DNA from 2 places in the Roseateles flavus genome. Region 1 is predicted to be linked to the other one. Evidence: riboswitches for the same ligand, from Rfam matches in the RefSeq annotation. Region 1 holds a riboswitch; the other holds the start of a gene.
What was found. A riboswitch is a leader RNA that binds a small molecule or an ion and turns the genes downstream of it on or off. The one in region 1 is predicted to bind cyclic di-GMP.

Region 2: it holds a riboswitch for cyclic di-GMP, as region 1 does, so the genes downstream of both, ABDJ40_RS19365 (hypothetical protein) here and ABDJ40_RS19970 (S8 family peptidase) in region 1, are expected to answer to the same signal.

What each region holds. Positions count from the first base shown of each region.
Region 1 covers NZ_JBDPZC010000011.1:44,938-50,036, reverse strand. The annotation lists gene ABDJ40_RS19975 (RNA polymerase sigma factor) at 1-717, shown strand, start outside; gene ABDJ40_RS19970 (S8 family peptidase) at 718-2,553, opposite strand; cyclic di-GMP riboswitch class I at 2,612-2,709, opposite strand; gene ABDJ40_RS19965 (M14 family metallopeptidase) at 2,838-4,628, opposite strand; gene ABDJ40_RS19960 (class I SAM-dependent methyltransferase) at 4,783-5,099, shown strand, end outside.
Region 2 covers NZ_JBDPZC010000010.1:99,747-104,845, forward strand. The annotation lists gene ABDJ40_RS19350 (inositol monophosphatase family protein) at 1-554, shown strand, start outside; gene ABDJ40_RS19355 (dienelactone hydrolase family protein) at 572-1,555, opposite strand; gene ABDJ40_RS19360 (hypothetical protein) at 1,692-1,895, opposite strand; cyclic di-GMP riboswitch class I at 2,100-2,196, shown strand; gene ABDJ40_RS19365 (hypothetical protein) at 2,317-3,747, shown strand; gene ABDJ40_RS19370 (alpha/beta fold hydrolase) at 3,755-4,645, opposite strand; gene soxR (redox-sensitive transcriptional activator SoxR) at 4,771-5,099, opposite strand, start outside.

The DNA of each region.
Region 1 (5,099 bases):
GGCTATGCCGCCAGCTCCGGCAGCGACTGGCTGCGCAGCGACCTGATGGGCGAGGCCCAGCGCCTGGCCCGCCTGCTGGCTGCGCTGATGCCGCAGGAGCCGGAAGTGCTGGGTCTGATGAGCCTGCTCGAGATCCAGGCCTCGCGCCAGGCGGCGCGGCTGGACGCGCAAGGCGCGCCCGTGCTGCTGATGGACCAGGACCGCCGCCGCTGGGACAGCCTGCTGATCCGCCGCGGCCTGGCCGCGCTGGCCGCGGGCGAGGCGGCCTGCGCGGCCCTGGGCCAGGCGCCGGGCTACTACCTGCTGCAGGCGGGCATCGCGGCCTGCCATGCCCGCGCCACGCGGGCCGAGGACACGGACTGGTCCCTGATCCTGGCCCTCTACACCCGGCTGCTGGAGGGCTGGCCCTCGCCCGTGGTCGCGCTGAACCGCGCGGTGGCGCTGAGCCGGGCGCCCGAGGGCAGCGCGGCGGAAGCCCTGGTCCTGGTCGACGCCCTGGGCGCGCAGGCCGCCATGCAGCGCTACCCCTGGTGGCACAGCGTGCGCGGCGACCTGCTGCAGCAGCAGCGGCGCGGCGAGGAGGCGGCCGAGGCCTTCGAGCGGGCTGCGGCGCTGAGCCTCAATGAAAAAGAGCGCGCTCTGCTGACGCAGCGCGCGCTCGAAGCGAGGAGCAAGGACGAGAGAAAGCGAGGACCGGCCCGCAGGCCGGCCGCGTGACTAGAGACTCAGGCTGAGGGCATAGCCGCCGGTCGCACCGGTGCTGCGCAGCACGCGCAGGTAGACGTTCACGTCCTTGCTGCCCGAGTTGGTGATCTGCAGCATCTGGGTGACGCCCGGCACGCCGGTGCTCAGCAGCAGCTGCGTGCCGCCGGCCGTGTAGGCCCCGAGGCCGAAGCCCGAGGCGCTGCCGGCGCTCAGCGTGACCTTGAGGGTCTTGCCGGCGGGGACGCTGTAGCGGTAGTAGTCGTTGTCGGTGTTGCTGGCGATGCTGCCGCTGATGGCCGCGCGGCTGGCGCTGATCACCTGGGCGGCGCCCAGGCTGTCATTGGGCTCGGCTTCCTTGATGGAGACGGGCGCCGGCGCAGGAGCAGGCGTCGGCTCGGGGCTCGGAGCCGGGGCGGGTGCGGGGGCCGGCGTGGGTGCGGGGGCGGGGGCGGCACCCGAAGCCTGCGCCAGGGCCGCGTTCACGGCCGCGTTCGCGTCAACGAGGCCGGCGCCACAGCCCATGCAGGCCGCCGGGAAGGCGCGGGCGCTGCTCTTGAGCAGGCTGGCCACTTGGTCGGGCGTGAGGTTTCTGTTGGCCTGGAGCATCAGGGCCACGACCCCGCTGACCACCGGCGTGGCCATGGAGGTGCCCATCATGCCGGCATAGCTGTCGCTGCCCGGCGTGGTGGCGCCCGTGTTGTAGGTGGACAGGATGGCGCCGTTGCTGTCGCCGCCCGGCGCGGCCAGCGTCACCTTGCTGCCGAAGTTGGAGTAGGACGCCCGCGCACCGGTCTTGCCGGTGGCCGCCACGGTGATCACGCCGCTGCAGCTGGCCGGCGAGAAGTTCGCCGCGTCCTGGCCGCTGTTGCCCGCGGCCACCACGACCACGGCGCCCTTGGCCCGGGCGGTGTTGATGGCGTTCTGCGTGGTGATGTCGCAGCTGCCGGCGCCGCCCAGCGAGAGGTTGATCACCTTCGCCGGATTGGCATTGACCGGCACGCCGCTGACGCTGCCACCGGCGGCCCAGACCATGGCATCGGCGATGTCCGAGGTATAGCCGCCGCACTTGCCCAGGGCGCGCACCGGCAGCAGCCGGGCCTTGAAGGCCACGCCGCTCACGCCGATGCCATTGCTGCCCGTGGCGCCGACGATGCCGCTGACATGCGTGCCGTGCCAGGAGCTGTTGCGCGCGGCACTGCCGGAGCCGCAGGCGCCTGCCGCGACGAAGTCGCCGGGGTCGCTGGCATCGGCGTCGCGCCCGCCGCCGTCACCGGCCACGGTGGTGTTCAGGATGAAGTCGTAGCCGGGCAGCAGGCGCGGCGCGAAGTCGGCATGGGGTCGTACGCCGGTGTCGATCACGGCCACGGTCACGCCATCGCCGCTGGACTTGTTCCAGGCGTCGGGGGCGCGGATGCCGCCCACGGCGTCGAACAGGCTCCACTGCTGGGCGTACATCGGGTCGGTGGGCGTCAGCTGCGGCTGCAGCAGGCGGTCGGGCTCGACGTACTCGATATTGGCGTCACCGCTGCGGAAGCTGGCGGCCAGGGCCTCGATGTCGCCCTTGCCCAGGCGACGGCTGAGCTTGAACACCTGGGCGCCGCTGGCCATCTGGCGCAGGGGGGTCAGCTGCACGCCATGGCGGTTGCTTGCGACCTGGGCGGCCAGGCGGGCGTTCTCGGTGGGGAAGGCGCCCTTGCCGGACTTGTACTTGACGATCAGGCGGTCCGTCTGGGCAGCCTGGACGATGAGGCCATCAGGGCCGACCTGGGCAGCCTGGAAGGCGGCCTGGGAAGAACCGGTGCCGGCCAGCAGGGCCAGGACCAGGGCGGAGAACAGGGGTGAGTTCATGTGGTTTCGCCTCGGAGTGCATCCATCGAGGCCAGTTCCCTGCCGGGGCGGCGGGGCAGCTGGCAACCCCGCTACCGTGGCCGGCGCCTGAAGGGCGTCGGCTGTAGGCCGGAGGCTTTGCGTCCCGCGCTTTCGCGCGGTTTGCCGATCACGGGGGAATCCCGTAGGCGCAACAGTAGGCGCTGGCGGCGCCGCTGAAAAGCGCTGCCACGCAGGTCGCGCGGCTTCCTGCGACTTTGTGCGCGCCCGGTGCCCCTGGGCGCGACGAAACGGTGTCCGGAGACTCAGCGCAGCGGCTGGTCCAGGCGCATCACCGGATACAGCCGGTAACGTTCATCCCAGGACGTATGCCGGCGCGCGAAGAAGGCGAGGCGGGCATGCGGGTCGGCGGCGAAGGCGGCGTCTTCGGCCAGGCGGCGCTGGAACTCGGCGGCCAGCTGCGGATCGGCCGCCAGCTGGGCCCGGGCCACGTCCTCGGCCACGTAATCCTCCATGTACTCCTTGGTCTCGAAGGCGTTGTTGAAGAAGCCCCAGGCCAGCAGGGAGTCTGGCGCCTGCGGTTCCAGCAGGGCCATCAGCAGGCGCACGCCGGGCTGGGCCGCGGGCACGAACAGGCTGCCGGCGGGCAGGTCGCGCGGCTCGGGGCGCCACTGGCCCTTCACCTCCAGGCGCTGGTGGCCTTCCACCGACTGCGCTCCGAAGCGCGCCTGCTCGGCCCTGAAGACCTGCACCGGCAGCGCCGGGCGCGCCGCGGCCAGGCGCTCGAAGCGCAGGCCGTGCAGGCGCAGCCTGGCCGCCACGGCCTCGGCATGCGCCGCGGGCACCAGATAGCCGGCGCCGGGCACCGGCAGGCTCAGGGCGGGGACGATCTCGTCGCGCAGGGGCACGTGCCAGATCTCGGGGCGGTGCTCGTCGTAGCGGGTCATCAGGGCGCCGGAGATGTCCGAGGGCGTGCGGGTGTAGGCATAGCCGCGGAAGTCGATCATGCGTTGCTTCGGGCTGGTCTCGAAGGCCAGGGGCTGCTCGCGGCCGGCCAGGCGCATCGCGCGCGCATCCGCCGCCCGGGCCTGCGCCAGCCAGTCGGCGCCGTGGCGGGCCATCAGCGCCAGCGTGGCGACCACAGTGTTGCGGGTGATGCGCACGCGGGTCGGGTAGTCCTTCCACGAGTGCGTCTCCACCAGCATGCCGAAGCGGTTGCGCAGCCAGAAGTAGCCGGTGGAGAAGCGCGGCGGCGGCACGCCATCGGCAAAGCCGGAGGCAGGGTCGTCCATCTTCTCGAAGGACATGTAGAAGGGCTGCGGCAGCGAGCCCTGCGCCGCCAGCGCCTCGATGACGCCGTCGCGCAGGCGCTGCCCGCTGGCGCGCAGGGCCTCGTCGCCCGCATGCACCGGCTCGACCTGGATGGAGACGTCGTGCTCGAACTGCGCGCCGTCGGTGACGTGCAGGTCGATGGTGGCCAGCGGGTCCCAGGCCTGGACCAGGCGCAGCATGGCCTGCATCTCGGGCGCATCGGCCTTGGCGTAGTCGCGGTTGAGGTTGTAGTTCTCGGCCGTGGTCCGCCAGCCCATGGCCTCGGGCCCGCGCTGGTTGGGGCGGTTCCAGGCGCCGAAACGCTCGTGGCCGTCGACATTGAAAACGGGCACGAAGACCAGCACCTGGCGCTTCAATGCGCCCGGCGCCGCCTGCCCTTCGAGCACCTGGCGCAGGGCAAGAAAGCCAGCGTCCTTGCCGTCGATCTCGCCCGCGTGGATGCCGCCCTGGATCAGCGTCACCGGCAGGCCGCGCCGGCGCGCCTCGGCCGGGCTGAACACCCCCTTCTGGCTGACGACCAGCGCCCACATGGGCCGCCCTTCCGGCGTGCTGCCGAAGCGCGTGCAGCGCACCGCGCGGGGAAAGTGCTGCTGGAAGGCCTGGCACAGACGGCCCACTTCCTCGTAGCGGCCGGTGCGCAGGTAGCTGCTGCGCTCGGCCTCGGTGCCGAGCGGGGGCGCGGCGCCCGCCAGGCCAGCCAGGGCCAGCAGCGGCAGGAGCAGGGCGTGGCGCACGGTGGGCAGGGGCAGGCGGGACAGGCGCATGGTCGACGGGGGGAGGGAGACAGGCAAGGCCTGGCACTGTAGCCAGCCCTGCCCAGGGGCGCTGCTGCGGATGGCCCGGGGTGCCTTCCGTCACCCCCGCCCCCCGGCTTGCATACTGCGCCGGCCCCAAGACTTCGTCCGATCGGAGGACTCCATGAGCCTGACTCGCCGCGGCTTTGCCGCCCTCGCCTGCCTGTCCATGATGACCACGGCCTGGGCCGGCAGCCCTGCCGCAGACAGCCCCGACACCGCGCTGCAGGCCGCCATCGCCGGCTCGCAGCGCACGCCCGCCTTCACCGCCCGCGACGGTGCCCGTCATCCCTACGAGACCCTGCGCTTCTTCGGCATCCGGCCCGAAATGACGGTGGTCGAGCTGAGCCCCGGCGGCGGCTGGTACACCGAGATCCTCGCGCCCTACCTGCATGGCAAAGGCCAGCTGATCCTGGGCGCCGACGACCCGCAGTCCAGCAA
Region 2 (5,099 bases), on a different contig from region 1:
GCGACCCACTGGACGGCGCGATCCAGTACCTGGCCGGACTGCCGATGTGGACCTGCAACCTGACCCTGATGCAGGGCGCAGAGCCGCTGCTGGCCCTCGTGCACGATGCTTGCTTGGATCGCAGCTACCACGCGCTGCGGGGCCAGGGCGCGGGCTGCGATGGCGGGGTCATCCGCTGCAGCGAGGCGCCGCTGCTGGCCCTGTCCACGCTGGGGACCAGCTTTCCCAATGTGCCGCCCCGGCCGCAGGCGGAGGTCGACGACTTCCTGGGTCACCTGGCCCGCACGGTGCCGGCCGTGCTGGCGCAGCGCTGGATCGGTTCGGCCACGCTGTCACTGGCTCTGGTGGCCTGCGGCAGGCTCGATGCCTACTGGGAATGCGGCCGGCATCTGGTCGACTGGTTGCCCGGCCTGCTGATCGCCCGCGAGGCAGGGGCGACGGTGTCAGGCCTCGGGACCGTGCCGCTGGGCGAACCTGGCTCGGGCCTTCTCGCGGCACCGGCGGCCCTCCACCGGCAGTTGCTGGACCTGTGGCAGCCCGGCACGCCGCGGTGAAGAGCCCGCAGGCCGCATCAAAGGTGCCTCGCGAAGAAGCGCACCACGCGGGCGCGCGACAGATAGGCCTGCTCGGCATCCGGGCTCATCTGCACGCTGGGCACGACGCCCGTGCTGAAGTAGCTGCCCTGGTTGGCGTAGGGGTCCGTCACCGTGATGGGCACCATCAGGCGGTCCCAGCCATGGGAGGCGCCGGGGTAGACGTTCACGCTGACGATGCCGCCATTGCTGGCATTGACCGACTGCGCCAGGGCCTGGCAGGGAGCGCCGCTGTTGTCGTAGTCGTCCTGACTGCCGACCTGGATCATCACCGGCGCGCCGGTGAGGTTGATCCACTGGACGCCGAACTGGGCCGGCGTGGTGTGCAGGGCGGCCAGCAGGGACGCGTTGTTCCAGGGATAGCAGACCGGGTAATGCGCGACGTGCGCCTTGAAACTGCGGCCGCCGCCGAACCTGCCGGCATAGAGGCGCTCGGCCGCCCCCAGGCTCACCAGACCGCCCCAGGAGAAGCCCATCACGCCGATGCGGGCGCCATCGATCTCCGGCCGCTGGGCCAGGTAGGCCAGGGCCGAGAAGGCGTCCGGGTAGGTCAGCACCGGCGCACTGGGGCGCTGGCTGGCGTTGCTGACGCCGCGGGCCTGCCACATGTCGATCTGCAGGGTGGCGATGCCGGCGGCGTTGAGCGCGGCCTCGTAGAAGTCTCCGCGGGCATCGACGCCGGCCGAGCCATGCAGGATCAGCACGGCCGGCAACTTGCGGTGGCCATGGCCGGCGCCCCGGATCGCGTGCGCGGGCAGGCTCAGCTTGCCCTGGATCGTCAACATCGCGCCGGGCGATGCCAGGTTGGGGGAGGGGAAGCTGATGAAGGAGACGTCCGGCTGCCCGCCCCGTGCCAGACCCTCCTCGCCCGCTGCCTGCGCGGGCAGCGCGACCAGGGCCGCCGCCGCCGCTGCCATGCTGATCGCCACCCGCCCCGTCGCCTTCAACCAATTCCAAGCCATGCTTGCCTCCGATGCGCCTGTTGCTCGCAGGCGGACCGTCCGGCTGCGCAGCTCAGACGCTATCACCGAGGCGCGGCCCCGGCCTCGGGACTTGCCTGGAGGGGCCGGATGGCGGCGGGAGGCTCGCCGCGCGGGCTCAGCGCACCGGATCCGGCGCGCGGCGGATAGACCACTGGGCCTGTGCGGCCAGCTCTGCCGCCGTGGGCTCGTCGGCCGTCACCAGGTATTCATGGCTGCTGCGCTCGACGAAATAGGCGGAGCGGTAGCGCAGCAGGAGCTCACCCAGGGCCTTGCGGGCCTGGCCAGGGGTGCCGGTGAAGGTGAGGGTCAGCGTGGTCATGGTGGAGATCCTTGCAATGCCGGCGCGAAAGGGGGCCGGCGGTCATTCCTGAACGCCTGGGCGGCGGCTCGGTTGACGGTGGGTGGCGGCGGGAGTGCGGTGATTGCGCGGCGCTGCTCCGGCAGATGGCTTGAGGCGGCGCAAAGAAGGGGCGTGAGATATGCACGGCGAAACACGGCGGACGGCCCCGGAGCGACGTAACAATCTGTTCCTTGGCACACCCGCGCGAAAGCCGGGGTCGCAAAGCCTCCGGTCTACAGCCAGCCTGCCTGCAGGCGGTCATGATGGCGGGGTTGCGCACTCCCTCCCCAGGGGGGCAGGTCTTGCGTCGCGTTGACGAAGCGTCGCGCCCGGTCCTGTCTCCCGGCCCTGTGTTCGCGGGCGGCCGGTCTCTTCAACACCCCTCGAGAGGAAACACGGTATGGGTCTGAGTGTGCGTCTGCGTTTGAATCTGTCTTCCCTGGCCGCGGCCCTGCTGATGGCGCTGCCGGGCCTCGCGGCCGCACAGGCCATGGACGAGGAGGCGCTCATCGAAACCATGCGCAACAGCATGGCCCAGCGCGGGCAGACGCTCAGCCCGGAGCAGGAGCTGAGCATGCGCCTCAAGATCCGCGAGACGATGCAGCGCATGCAGCAGCTGGGCCAGGGCAGGGCGCCGGTGCAGGGCTCGGCCTTGCCCTTGGCTTCGCCCTCGCCCTCGCTCTTTTCACCCCCCGCGCCCCTGGCCGCACCCGCGCAGGCCGCAACGCCCCAGCCCGCGCGGGCCACCGCCGAGCTGGCCCAGCAGATCGCCGCCTTGCCGGCCCCGCACACCGTGCAGGTCGAGCAGCGCAAGGATGGCTTCGTCATCAACGGGCAGTTGGTCGTGGATCCGGAGGGCAAGGTCGGGCGTGCGGCGGTGGACCCCCTCACCGGCGACTTCGCCTACCTGGTGCAGCGCATGGATGGTGTTCAGCTGCTCAAGCGCGGCCGCGGCACGGCGGCGCCCTTCACGGTGGGCCAGGTGAGCAGCCGCCCGGGCCAGTGGATGCTGCAGACCGTCGATGGCCAGACCCTGGCCGGCGACGGCCTGGTGCTGAGCTCGCAGGGCGCGCTGCTGCTGCGCGCGGCCAGCGCCTTCGAGTTCAGGCCGGGCCAGGCCTTGCGCACCATCGCCATCCCCGAGGGCTGGACCCCGGTGCCGCTGCAGCGCGGTGACGTGGCCAGCACCCGCACCCTGCTGCTGGAGAAGGACGCCTCCACGCGCCCCTCGCCCGACAGCCTGACCGGCGCCGTGAGCGGCCTGTTCAGCCTGGCCAAGCGCGTGGTGGGGGCCGAGGAAGCCAATGACTACGCCCTGTTCCATCTGGACACCGGCATGCTCAGCACGCTGGCCATGGCCGTGGACGACAAGCAGGTCACCCGCTACAGCGACTGCCGCCGCCAGAACGCCGTGGTCAACAAATGCGCCAAGGCCGATTCCTACGAGTCCCTGTGGAACCCGGACGGCTCGCCCAATGCCTTCCACTACTTCTGGCAGGCGCAGTGGTTCAACACCGCCGGCGGACCGGTGGCCGTGGTGCGCCAGGCCTCGACCAAGGAGGTGCGCCTCTTCGACCTGGCCAGCGGCAAGCAGGTGGTGGCCTTCCGCCGCCCCATGGGCATCGCCAAGCACACGGCCCAGCTGACGGCCGAGGGCAAGCTGCGCGTCACCGCCCAGCTGGCCTTCACCACCCACACGCTGGAGGACGCCCGCGCCCTGCTGGACAGCGCGTCGGACCAGCGCGGTGCGCCGGTGGAGGGCACCATCATCGCGGGGCAGCCGGAAGGGGCGGCGCCGGCCGCGGTGACGGCCGGCGCCTCAGGGAGCTGAGTCCTGCTCAGGGCGCGTCGATGCTGCCCAGGAAACGCAGGAGTTCGGCGGCCGTCTCGTCGGGGAACTGGTCCGCGAAGAAGTGGCCGCCGGGCAGCGTCGCCGTCTGCACGGCGCGGCAGCGCGTGCGCCATTGCGCCGGGATGTCGAAGAGCGCGTTCATCACGCCTGCCTCGCCGTAGAAGACCAGGGTCGGACATTCAACCAGCCGCTGGGCGTCCGCCTGATCCAGGGCCAGGTCCACGGTGGCCGCGGCGCGGTAGTCCGAGCAGGAACCATGGATCATGCCGGGGTCGCGCCAGCAGCGGCGGTAGTCGGCCAGCTGCTCTGTGTCGAAGTCGCCCAGCCGCGCCTTGCCCCAGCCCAGCAGGCAGGTCTCGTAGAAATAGTCCGGGTCCTGGCCGATGAGGCGCTCGGGGAAGGGCTCGGGCTGCTGCAGGAAATACCAGTGCCAGTAGGTGGCCGCGACCTGCCGGTTGGTGTCCATGAACATGGCCAGGGTCGGCACGATGTCCATGACGGTCAGCGAACGCACGGCCTCGGGATGGTCCAGCGCCAGCCGGTGGGCGGTGCGCCCGCCGCGGTCATGGCCGACGAGGTGGAAGCGATCGAAGCCGAGCTGGCGCATCAGACCGAGCTGGTCGTCGGCCAGGGCCCGGAACGAATAGTTCGAATGGTCCGGCAGGTCGCGGGGCTTGCCGGAATCCCCGTAGCCGCGCAGGTCGGCCGCCACCACGGTGTAGTGCCGCGCCAGCTGCGGCGCGATGCGGGCCCACATCGCCCGGTTCTGGGGAAAGCCGTGCAGCAGGAGCAGGGGCGGGCCTGAGCCGCCGATGCAGTAGGCGATGTCCAGCTCGCCGAGCCTCGCCCGGGAGCTGCTGAAACCGACGAAATCCATGGGACTCTCCAGATCGTTCCACACCACGGCCGCCTGACTGGCAAGACCTGACCCCTTGTCCAGGCGTCGCTGCAGGCCCTGCCGGGGAGGATAGAGGGCCGCTCCTGCCCTGTCACCTGAGGCCCTCAGCCGGGACCCTGGCGCCGCGTCGTCTGCGGCGTTGCCTGCTCCGCCAGCACCTCGCTGGACCGGTCGCCCATCCAGTAGCGCGCCCCCGCGCCGCGGCGCCCGGCCGCGTCCTGCGGGTTGTAGAGCTTGCACTTGCTGAGGGACAGGCAGCCGCAGCCGATGCAGGAGGCGAGGGTGTCCTGCAGCTGCTGCAGCTCAGCGATCCGTGCTGCCAGCAGGGGCTGCCAGGCGCGCGAGAGGCGCTCCCAGTCGCGCGCATTGGGTGTGCGCGCGTCTGGCAGGCTGGCCAGCGCGGCGCGGATCTGGTCCAGGCTCAGGCCTACCT